2 regions of the Microbacterium meiriae genome follow, and region 2 is predicted to be linked to the other one. Evidence: riboswitches for the same ligand, from Rfam matches in the RefSeq annotation. Region 2 holds a riboswitch; the other holds the start of a gene.

Region 1 (5,229 bases), 800 kb from region 2:
CGCGGATCGCACCGTGCGCGGCCTCGGCCCAGAACGCCTGCTCGTCGGGGGTCGGGGCGAGGCGCGACGCCTCCGCGAGCACCCTGGCGTACTCGCGGAGGTACAGGGCGTCCTGCGCGAGGTAGAAGACGAAGGCGTCGCGGTCGAGCGTCCCGTCGGCGAGCGCACGCACAAAGGGCAGCGCATCGATGTCGCGGCGGATCGCGGCAGTCTCATCCCACCAGGCCACGGCCACCTCCTCCGGCGTCGACCGGGTCTCGACCCCACCGCGTGCCCAGAGTCCCGCGAAGTGGTGGATCGGGCCGTGCCCTCGCCCGACGTCCAGGTCGTCGGCCGCGCGGAGGGACTCCCGGAGCCAGGCGCGCGCGGCGCGGACCGCGGTCGCGGGATCGTCGCCCCGCGCCAGTCGTGTGGCCAGAGCCGCGGACAGCGAGCAGCCGGTGCCGTGGGTGTTCTCCGTCTGGATGCGCGCCCCGGGGAACTCCGCGTGCGTACCGGCTGCCGTGTCGATCAGGGCGTCCGGTGCCTCGTCCCCGGGCAGATGCCCGCCCTTCACCAGCACCGCGGTCCCCGTATCGGCCGACAGCTCTCGCGCCGCGGCGAGCGCGTCCGCCCAGCCCGCCACCTCGCGACCGGCGAGGACGGCGAGTTCGGCGAGGTTCGGGGTGACCACGGTCGCCAGGGAGAGCAGGCCCCGCAGCTCGCGCTCTGCGTCGGGGTCGAGCAGTCGGTCTCCCGAGGTGGCGATCATGACGGGGTCCAGCACGACGATCGGGGGCTGCGTCGTCCGGAGCCAGGCGGCGACCGTGCGGATCACCTCCCCGTCCGCGAGCATGCCGATCTTCACGGCGTCGATGCGGATGTCGTCGGCGACAGCGTCGAGCTGCGCCCGCAGGAACTCCGCGGGAGGGACATGCACGGCGCGGACGCCCTGCGTGTTCTGCGCGGTCAGGGCTGTGAGGGCTGCCATGCCGTAGCCCCCGTTCGCGGCGATCGCCTTGAGATCGGCCTGGATGCCCGCACCTCCGGACGGATCGCTGCCGGCGATGCTGAGCACGTGCGGCACCGCCCGTGCGAACCAGTGTCGCCGGAAGGCCCCGGCCGCGGCCCGGGGGTCCTCTGCCGCGCACAGCGCCGAGACCACCGCGATCCCGGACGCGCCGGCCTCACGCAACGCCGCCGCGTCCTCCAGGTCCACCCCACCGATCGCGACGCACGGCAGCGGACTGCGCGCGACGAATGCGGCGAAGCCGTCGATGCCGAGCGGCACCGGATGGTCGGGCTTCGTGCGCGTGGGGCGGATGACGCCGACCCCGAGGTAGTCGACCGTGCCCGGCGGCAGGGCGGCGACCTCGTCGAGGTGCGCGGAGGTGTTCGCCGTGAGCCCGATCAACGCCTCCGGGCCGAGAAGCTCGCGCGCGCGGAGCACCGAGGCATCCGCCTGGCCGAGGTGCACCCCGTCCACCCTGGCACCGCGACGACGGGCCTCGACGGCCGCATCGAGGCGATCGTTCACGACGAGCAGCGCGCGACCGTCGATGGCTTCGGACAGGGCGAGGAGTTGCGCGACGGTCTCCTCGTCCGTTGCCTGCTTGTCGCGCAGCTGCACGATCCGGACGCCGCCGGCGACGGCCTCTCGCACGGTCTCGACCACTCCGCGCACGCCGCACAGCGACCGATCGGTGACGAGGTACAGGGACAGGTCGACGGTCATCGGGCCTCCTCCTCGACGCGGGCGCGGGCGCGGAGGTCCGCCGGAGTCACGGCGGACAGGGCGTCGAGCAGTGCGACGGCGAAGCTGCCCGGTCCGCGGGAGATCTCGGCTGCCTGCTCGGCTGCGACCGTGTAGACGAGGGTCGCCGCGGCCACCGCCGTCAGCGCATCTGTCGCGGAGCCACGGGCCGCCCCGAGGAACGCCGCCATCACGGCGCCCAGGGCACACCCGCCGCCGGTCACCCGTGTGAGGAGCTCATGCCCGTTGGCGATGCGGATCACCCGCTCCCCGTCGGTGAGGAGGTCGACAGGGCCCGAGACGGCGACCACGGAACCGTACCGGTGGGCGAGCTCGCGGGCCGCCGCAGCCGCCGCCTCGGTCCCGTCCGTCGCGTCGACACCGCGGCCGCCACTGCTGTGTCCGGCCAGCGCGAGGATCTCCGACGCGTTGCCGCGGATGGCGGTGGGGCGCAGCGCGGCGAGCTCGTGCGCGAGCGCCGTCCGCACCGGGAGGGTGCCGATCGCAACGGGATCGAGTACCCACGGCGTGCCGGCGACGAGCGCTCCCGCCACGGCCTCCCTGCTCGCCTCCCGCTGCTCCGGGGTCGGCGTCCCGAGGTTGATGAGAAGCCCCGAGGCGGCAGCGGCGAACGGCTCGGCCTCGCCGACGATGTCGACCATGGCCGGCGCCGCCCCGAGCGCCAGCAGCACGTTGGCGGTGAACCCCGTCACGACGGCGTTCGTGATGCAGTGCGTCAACGGCGGCGTGGCCCGGACCTCCTCCCGCAGCCTTCCCGCCGTGACGGCGAGGTCGAGGACGGATTGCGGACGCACAGGATCGCTCATCGGCGACATCCCTTCGCTAGTACGAACTAGATCAGGTTCGACGGGTGTGATCTCAGCCGCGGATGCGGCACCCCGTGTCACTGCCTCGCAGTCTAGCGAGCGAGGGCGTCGAGCAGCGCCCGCTCCTCCGTCCGCGTGAGTCCGGCGCGGCGCTCGCGGTCCACGCCCCGTTCGCGCTCGTCCGCGACGACATGCTCCACCGTCTCGTCGAGGGGGCGGAGCGAGCCCCCGCTGCGCCGGTACCGCGCATTCGAGCGGGTCATGAATCCGCGCATGTCGGGCGGCAGCCACAGCGGCAGCGAGCGCGGCCCCGCCCAGTACGCGACACCTTCGGCGACGAGGCGCTCCTCCGTGCCGACGACGACCGGCCCGGCGTGCCCCGTGGCCGCGCGCACCGTCCGCAGCACGTCCTCCAGGTCGCGCACGTCGCCGATCGCGTTCACGGCACCGGTGACGGTGGCGGACACGACGAACGCGGCGACGTCCTCGACGTCGATGACCTGCGTCGTGCGCCCTTCGAGCGGTGGAAGCAGCACCGGCTCATCCAGGGCCCGGAGGAACGCCGCCGCCCAGTAGCCGAAGCGATCGCTCGGGTCGCCGTCGCCGACGATGAGGCCGGGGCGGACGAGGAGTGCGCGATCGCCGACGCCGGCCTGCACGGCATCCTCCGCCGCGACCTTCTGTCGCGCGTAGTCGTCGTCCTCACCGGCCTGCGCCGCCGGGTGCCGCGATGCCGACTCGTCGGTCCCGACCGTCTCGTCGTCGCGGTACACCGACATCGACGAGATGTACGTCCACCGAGCGGCACGGTCGCCGAGCGCACGGACCGCCCCGGAGACATGATCGGCGCGGGAGGAGACGTCGACGACGTGGTCCCAGTCCGTGCGCGACACGACGTCGTAGGCGGCCTCCTCATCGCGGTCCGCGAGAACGAGGGTCGCTCCCGGCGGCGCCGGGCGTCCGCCGCGGGCCAGGCAGGTCACGGTCGCCCCCGCCCCGAGCGCATGCGCGGCGATGCGCCCCGACAGCCATCCGGTTCCCCCGAGGATCAGAACATCCGTCATGTGCCCATGTCATCAGGATCGACGACTCGGGGGAAGGGCCTCCGCTCAGAGCGGAGCGGCAGGACAGGCCTCAACGCGAGTACAGGCCATGACGCGAGCACAGGCCACCGCGCAAGCACAGGCCACCACGCGAGCACAGGCCACCACGCAAGCACAGGCCACCGCGCAAGCACAGGCCACCGGCACTGCTGTCGCCTGATGCCGCGCGAACGCCTGATCCCGCGCGGCCTCGGCGCCGTAGCGGAGGGCGGCCCCGAAGCGGTTAGGGGACGACGATCTCGTCGAGGCCGTCCAACACCGGGATGCTCCAGGACGGGTCCGGTCGCCAGTCGATCCACTCCCGATCGAACGGCCAGTCGCCGGCATGGAAAGACGCGATGGCCGCGACCGCGTGCCGCTCGATCTGCGCCGCCTGCGCGGCGGTCAGCCGTCCCTGGTCGACGGCGGCGACCAGCTCGTCCTCGTCCTTCATCGCCACGCGCCCGTCCTGTGCGATCTCGACGTCGAGGACGTGATCGGAGGTGTAGGTGGCACTGTCGGTGCGCAGGTGCGCGTTCTCGAGGTTGACGTACCAGCCGGCGAAGTCCCACGTCGTCCCGGTGGCCGCGCTCCAGAACAGCCAGACCGACCACGGCACTCCCGCGGGCGCGATGCGCAGGATGCCGTTGCCCCACCACTCCTCGACGATCCGGCGCCGGGGCTCCCGCCACCGCCGATCGAGCGGGACGGTCCGGATGCGCTCCCCGTCCCACGTGCCCTGGCCTTCCTGCTGCGTCCCGGCGGCAAGCCACGCGACGAGACCGCGCTCATCGTCACGGACGACGCGCATGGGGGTGACGGTCGCTGCCTCCCCCGTGGTCCACCCCGGCTTGCGGTAGTGCCAGTCGAGCTGCGCACCCGGCGAGAGGAACGGCCCCTCCCCGAGCGATCGCGCTCCGGCGGGGACCGAGGGTGGCGTGGGCTGCAGGAGGAGGCTCGTCATCCGGCCACGCTATCGCGAGAGCGCACGGCTCCCCGGAAAGGGCCGTGCGCTCTCCCGATCAGTCGCGGAGGGCGGCGCCGAAGCGCTCCGCGGCCACGGCGACGCCCGCCATCTTCGCCGCGGAGGCCTCCGCGGCGGTCAGCGTGCGGTCGTCGGCGCGGAAGCGCAGGGCGAACGTCAGCGACTTCGATCCCTCGGGCACGCCCTCGCCGCGGTAGTCGTCCACGAGCCGGACGGACTCCAGCAGTGCACCCGCGCCCTCCGCGAGAGCCGCGCGGACCTCGCCCGCCGGCACCTCGGCCGGGAGCGTGAGCGAGACGTCCTGCGTCGCGGCCGGGAACGTGGAGAGCGATGCCGCCACGATGCGTCCGCCGGCGAGCGTGAGCAGCCGGTCGAGGTCGAGCTCCAGCACGGTGGCGCGACCCGGCAGGTCAGCCTCCTCGGCGACGGCGGGATGCAGCTCGCCGACGTAGCCGACCTCCTCGCCGGCGGCGACGAGCGCACCGGTGCGTCCGGGGTGGAGCGCGGCGCGCTGCGTCTGCACGACGTTGAGCTCGATGCCCGCGGCGGCCCCGATCACGCGGACCGCGTCGAGCGCCTCGACGAGTCCGGCGGCCTCGGCGG
Region 2 (5,229 bases):
ACAAGGTGCAGCGCGGCGAGCTGATCTCCCGCGTGACGAACGACATCGACAACATCACGCAGACCATGCAGCAGTCGCTGTCTGGTGCCCTGACCGCCGTGCTGACGGTGGTCGGCGTGCTCGTGATGATGTTCTCGATCTCGTGGCAGCTCGCGCTCGTGGCCCTCGTGGCGCTTCCGCTCATGGGAGTGATCTTCGGCGTCATCGGTCCGCGGTCGCAGAAGGCCTTCGGCACGCAGTGGCGCAAGGTCGGGCGGCTCAACGCCCGGGTCGAGGAGGCCTTCTCCGGCCACGCCCTGGTCAAGGTGTTCGGCCGCGAGCAGGACGCCCTGGACAAGTTCAAGGCCGAGAACGAGGAGCTGTTCCAGGCGAGCTTCAAGGCGCAGTTCCTCTCGGGCATCATCATGCCGGCGATGACCTTCGTCGGCAGCCTCACCTATGTCGGCATCGCGGTGCTCGGCGGCCTCATGGTCGCGAGCGGGCAGCTGCGCCTCGGCGACGTGCAGGCGTTCATCCAGTACTCGCAGCAGTTCACGCAGCCGCTGTCCGAGCTGGGTGGCATGGCCGCGGTCGTGCAGTCCGGCACCGCCTCGGCGGAGCGGGTGTTCGATTTGCTCGACTCCGACGAGCAGGAGGCCGACGCCCCCGACGCCCCCGCGCTCCGCGAGGGCGAGGGTGTGATCGAGTTCGAGAACGTCTCCTTCTCGTACTCGCCGGAGCGTCCGCTCATCACCGATCTCTCCTTCCGGGTGGAGCCGGGGCAGACCGTCGCGATCGTCGGCCCCACCGGCGCCGGCAAGACGACGCTCGTGAACCTCATCATGCGGTTCTACGAGCTCAGCGGCGGACGGATCACCCTCGACGGTCAGGACATCTCGACCATCACGCGCGACGAGCTGCGCTCCCGCACCGGCATGGTGCTCCAGGACCCCTGGCTCTTCGCCGGGAGCATCCGCGAGAACATCCGCTACGGCCGTTCGACCGCGACGGACGAGGAGGTGCTGGCCGCGGCGAAGGCGACCTACGTCGACCGCTTCGTGCACGCGCTTCCGGACGGGTACGACACCGTGCTCGACGAGGACGCGTCGAACGTCTCGGCCGGTGAGCGCCAGCTCATCACGATCGCGCGGGCCTTCGTGGCGCAGCCGTCGATCCTCATCCTGGACGAGGCGACGTCCGCGGTCGACACCCGCACCGAGCTGCTGCTGCAGAACGCGATGGCGGCGCTCCGGCACGGACGGACCTCGTTCGTCATCGCGCACCGTCTGTCGACCATCCGCGACGCCGATCTCATCCTCGTGATGGAGCACGGCGACATCGTGGAGAAGGGCACGCATGACGAGCTCATCGCGGCGCAGGGCGCGTACTGGCGGCTGTACCAGTCGCAGTTCGAGCAGGCGGCGACCGACCTCGATGCGGAAGCGGCTCTCACCGGCTCGTCTCCGGTGGTCGTGACCGGCGAGGCGGACGCGGAAGCCAGTGCCGAGGAGCAGGCGGCGGACGCCGTGGCGGGAGCAGCCGTCGGCGCCCAGGTTCCGGCGGCCGAGTCCGCAGCAGCGCAGGCGCTTCTCGACGACGGCGCGGACGGCTCCACGCCCCGCGCCTGACCCGCTTCACGCACGATGCCCCACTCCGGATCCGGAGTGGGGCATCGTCGTCAGGACTCAGTCGTCCCCGGAGATGCCGAAGAGCTCGAGCGGGTGGGTGAGCCGCCACCACGGGCTCGGACCGTCCAGGTCCTCGTCGAGGACGAGCGCGGTCTCCGTGCTGTCGACAGGGCCGGTCGTGGTCAGGGTGCCGACCGTCCCGTCCGCCTCCCGTTCCTCCCCGAGGTCGAACACCGGCGATGCGGTCGCGCTCGCCCCGTTCCACAGCACGACGTCGGCGTCCTCGCCCGCGACCACGTCGACGCGCTCACCCCAGGCGGTGACCACGCGCCCGACCACCGTGCCCGCCGGGACGGCCGGGCCCTGGGCCTGCAACGCCGCCTCCGTCTGGGCGAACAGCGCACGGGTGAGGGCGAGACGCCCCTCGTCGTCCTCCTGGTTCAGCGCCGCGACGTAGAGCCGGACCGTCGAGTCGCCGACGGCGACGTCCTTGGCGGTCAGCAGATTCCACCCGACGAGGGTGCCCGTCTTGATGCCGACGACACCCGGATCGGCGAGCATCCCGTTCGTGTTCTCGACCTTGCCTGCCCCGGGCAGGTCGACAGACCGGGTTCCCACGATCTCGGCGAACACCGGGTTGCGCATGGCCATCTCGCCCAGCGCCACGAGGGCCTCGGGGGTGGCGACGTTGCGTTCATCGAATCCCGACGGCGTCACCACCGTGATGCCGGAGAGCCCGCGTTCGCCGAGCCAGACCTCGGCCGCGGCGGCGAACTCCCGGTCGGACCCCCAGATCTCCGACGCCAGCCGGTCGATGTAGTTGTTGGCCGAGCCGAGCAGGGTGCCCTGGAGAAGCTGGTACTCGGTCAGCACTCCACCCACGGGAACATCGAGTGCGGACTGATTGGCGATCCGGTAGTCCCAGTAGCGGATGCTGTCGGCGTACGTGAAGGCGAACTCCGGACCCTGCTCCCCGGGGGCGAGCGGCAGACGATCCAGCACCATGAGGCTGCTGACGACCTTCGTGATGCTCGCGATGCTCACCGGAGCGGTGGTGGACGCCGCGGTCGTCATCCCGGCGATCCCGACAGCGCCGTCGCCGACCGCGGGCCAGGCGAGCGCGGCGGTGGGGGCGGCGACCGGGGTGAACTCGACGGCCTGGACGGTCGGGGCGACCTCGTGCAGCGGCCAGAGCAGCGTGGTGCCGGCGTAGGAGGCGACGAGACCGACGAGCACACCGAGCGGGACGAGCAGTCCGGGGCCGGCGATCGCGGGTCGCAGTTTCGCGTCGCGCAGCAATCCCGTCTCGTCCTCCGTGCCGGCCGAGGCGTCGAACTCGGGCGTCGACGACTCCGCGGCGACGAGCGACGGGTCCACCCAGGTCAGCGCGGTCGCCGGAGCCGACGCATCGGCCCACGACACCGCTTCCGTGACCGGAGGGTCGAGCGCGGGCTCGGCGGACACGGGTGCGGAGTCTTCGGGCCGCGCGTCGACGTCGACGCCGCCGGACGCCTCTTCAGGGGGATCGGAAGCGGTCACTCGCTTACGGTACCGAATACCGCCCGGAATCCGCCGTGCGCGGCTCGGGACGCGCGGGCGGAACGGGGTAGGATCGACAGCACAACCACGGGAGTCCGGCGAGCCGGGCTGAGAGGGAGCGAATCGCGCTTCGACCGTCGAACCTGATCTGGGTCATGCCAGCGCAGGGAGGAGTTCACATGAGTACGTCCACGTCCGCATCCGCGTCTGCGAAGAGCACGGCCGTTCCGGCGCGCGGCTATCTGCGCTGGCGCGTCGTCGACATCGTCGTCGCCAGCGTCCTCGGCGTCGCCGCCGGTCTGATCTTCCTGGCCTGGAACGTCGGATACCTGGGGCCGAAGGCCCTGCTCGAGCCGTTGCTTCCCGGCCTCCAAGGGCTCCTCGACGGCCCGTGGCTCTTCGCGGGCGTGCTCGGCGGGCTCATCATCCGCAAGGCGGGCGCCGCGATCTACGTCGAGCTGCTGGCCGCCGTCGTCTCGGCGCTCATCGGTAACCAGTGGGGCGGCTTCCTCACGCTCGAGGCAGGCCTCGTGCAGGGACTCGGTGCCGAGCTGATCTTCCTGCTGTTCTTCTACCGCCGCTGGTCGCTGCCCGTCGCGATCCTCGCCGGTGCCGGCGCTGCGCTCGCGGGCGGCATCAACAACCTCGTCCTCTGGTACGCCGGCTCCGGTCCCGCCTTCACCGCGATCTATCTCGTGAGCACCGTGATCTCCGGGGCGGTCATCGCCGGTGCGCTGTCCTGGGTGCTCGCGCGCGGCATCGCGGCGACGGGGGCTCTCGACCGTTTCGGCTCCGGGCGCGAGGCGCGCGTGCGCGTCTGATGTCGTCCGAGCAGGTCGCTCCCGCCGGCGTCGAGGCCCGGGGGTGGGGGTGGCGACACGCGAGTCGCCTCGCCTGGGCGCTGCGCGATGTCTCGTTCCGCGTCGAGCCCGGCGAGCGGGTTCTCGTGCTCGGGGCCTCTGGCGCGGGCAAATCCACACTGCTGCACGGCCTCGCCGGTGTGCTCGGCGGCGAGGAGGAGGGGGAGAGCGAGGGGGAGCTGCTCATCGACGGCGGCCCCGCCGTGGCCACCCGCGGTCGGGCCGGGCTCGTCCTCCAGGATCCCGACTCGCAGGTGATCCTCGCCCGCGCCGGCGACGATGTGGCCTTCGGCTGTGAGAACCTCGGGGTGCCGCGGGCGGAGATCTGGCCTCGTGTCGAGGCGGCCATGGCGGCCGTCGGCCTCGACGTGCCGCTCGACCATCCGACCGCGGCGCTCTCGGGCGGCCAGAAGCAGCGCCTCGCCCTGGCCGGCATGCTCGCGATGCGCCCCGGACTCGTGCTGCTGGACGAGCCGACGGCGAATCTCGATCCCGAGGGCGTGCGCGAGGTGAGGGATACGGTGGAGCGGATGCTCGCCGCGCGTCCCGCCACCCTCGTGGTCGTGGAGCATCGCCTCGAGGTGTGGCTGCCCCTCCTCACGCGGGTCATCGTGCTCGGCGCCGGCGGGGTTGTCGCGGACGGCACTCCCGCGGAGGTGCTCGGCACGGAGGGGGAGCGCCTGGCGGCGGACGGCGTGTGGGTACCCGGCCGCCCGCCGGCCGAGCCCCCCGCACCACGCGCGGCGCCCGGGGACGTGCTGCTCTCGGCGCACGGGCTGGCTGTCGCACGGGCGAAGGGGCGTCCGGTGGCGCACGACATCGACCTGGACGTGCGTGCCGGCGAGGCCCTCGCGATCACCGGGCCGAACGGCGCGGGCAAGTCCACGCTGGGCCTGACCCTCGCGGGGCTCCTCCCTCCCGCAGGGGGAGCTGTGATCGCGGCGCCGTCACTCGCGCAGGGGGCCGATCCGTCTCCGATCCGGTGGGCGTCTCGCGAGCTCCTCACGCGGATCGGGATGGTGTTCCAGGAACCGGAGCACCAGCTCCTCGCCCAGACCGTGCGCGACGAGCTCGCGGTCGGTCCCCGCGCCCTGGGCGTCCCCGATGACGAGGTGTCTGCCCGCGTCGACGAGCTGCTCACCCGCCTGCGGCTCGCGCACCTGGGTGCGGCGAATCCGTACACGCTCTCGGGCGGGGAGAAGCGCCGCCTGACGGTCGCGGCC

Evidence for each region. A riboswitch is a leader RNA that binds a small molecule or an ion and turns the genes downstream of it on or off. The one in region 2 is predicted to bind thiamine pyrophosphate.
Region 1: it holds a riboswitch for thiamine pyrophosphate, as region 2 does, so the genes downstream of both, thiM (hydroxyethylthiazole kinase) here and RI211_RS15470 (ECF transporter S component) in region 2, are expected to answer to the same signal.

The regions. Positions count from the first base shown of each region.
Region 1 is NZ_CP133984.1:2,359,360-2,364,588, forward strand. It holds gene RI211_RS11360 (bifunctional hydroxymethylpyrimidine kinase/phosphomethylpyrimidine kinase) at 1-1,714, opposite strand, end outside; gene thiM (hydroxyethylthiazole kinase) at 1,711-2,559, opposite strand; TPP riboswitch at 2,551-2,644, opposite strand; gene RI211_RS11370 (NAD-dependent epimerase/dehydratase family protein) at 2,652-3,623, opposite strand; gene RI211_RS11375 (DUF402 domain-containing protein) at 3,886-4,605, opposite strand; gene pheT (phenylalanine--tRNA ligase subunit beta) at 4,664-5,229, opposite strand, start outside.
Region 2 is NZ_CP133984.1:3,163,667-3,168,895, reverse strand. It holds gene RI211_RS15480 (ABC transporter ATP-binding protein) at 1-1,607, shown strand, start outside; gene RI211_RS15475 (D-alanyl-D-alanine carboxypeptidase family protein) at 1,665-3,146, opposite strand; TPP riboswitch at 3,224-3,335, shown strand; gene RI211_RS15470 (ECF transporter S component) at 3,326-3,967, shown strand; gene RI211_RS15465 (ABC transporter ATP-binding protein) at 3,967-5,229, shown strand, end outside.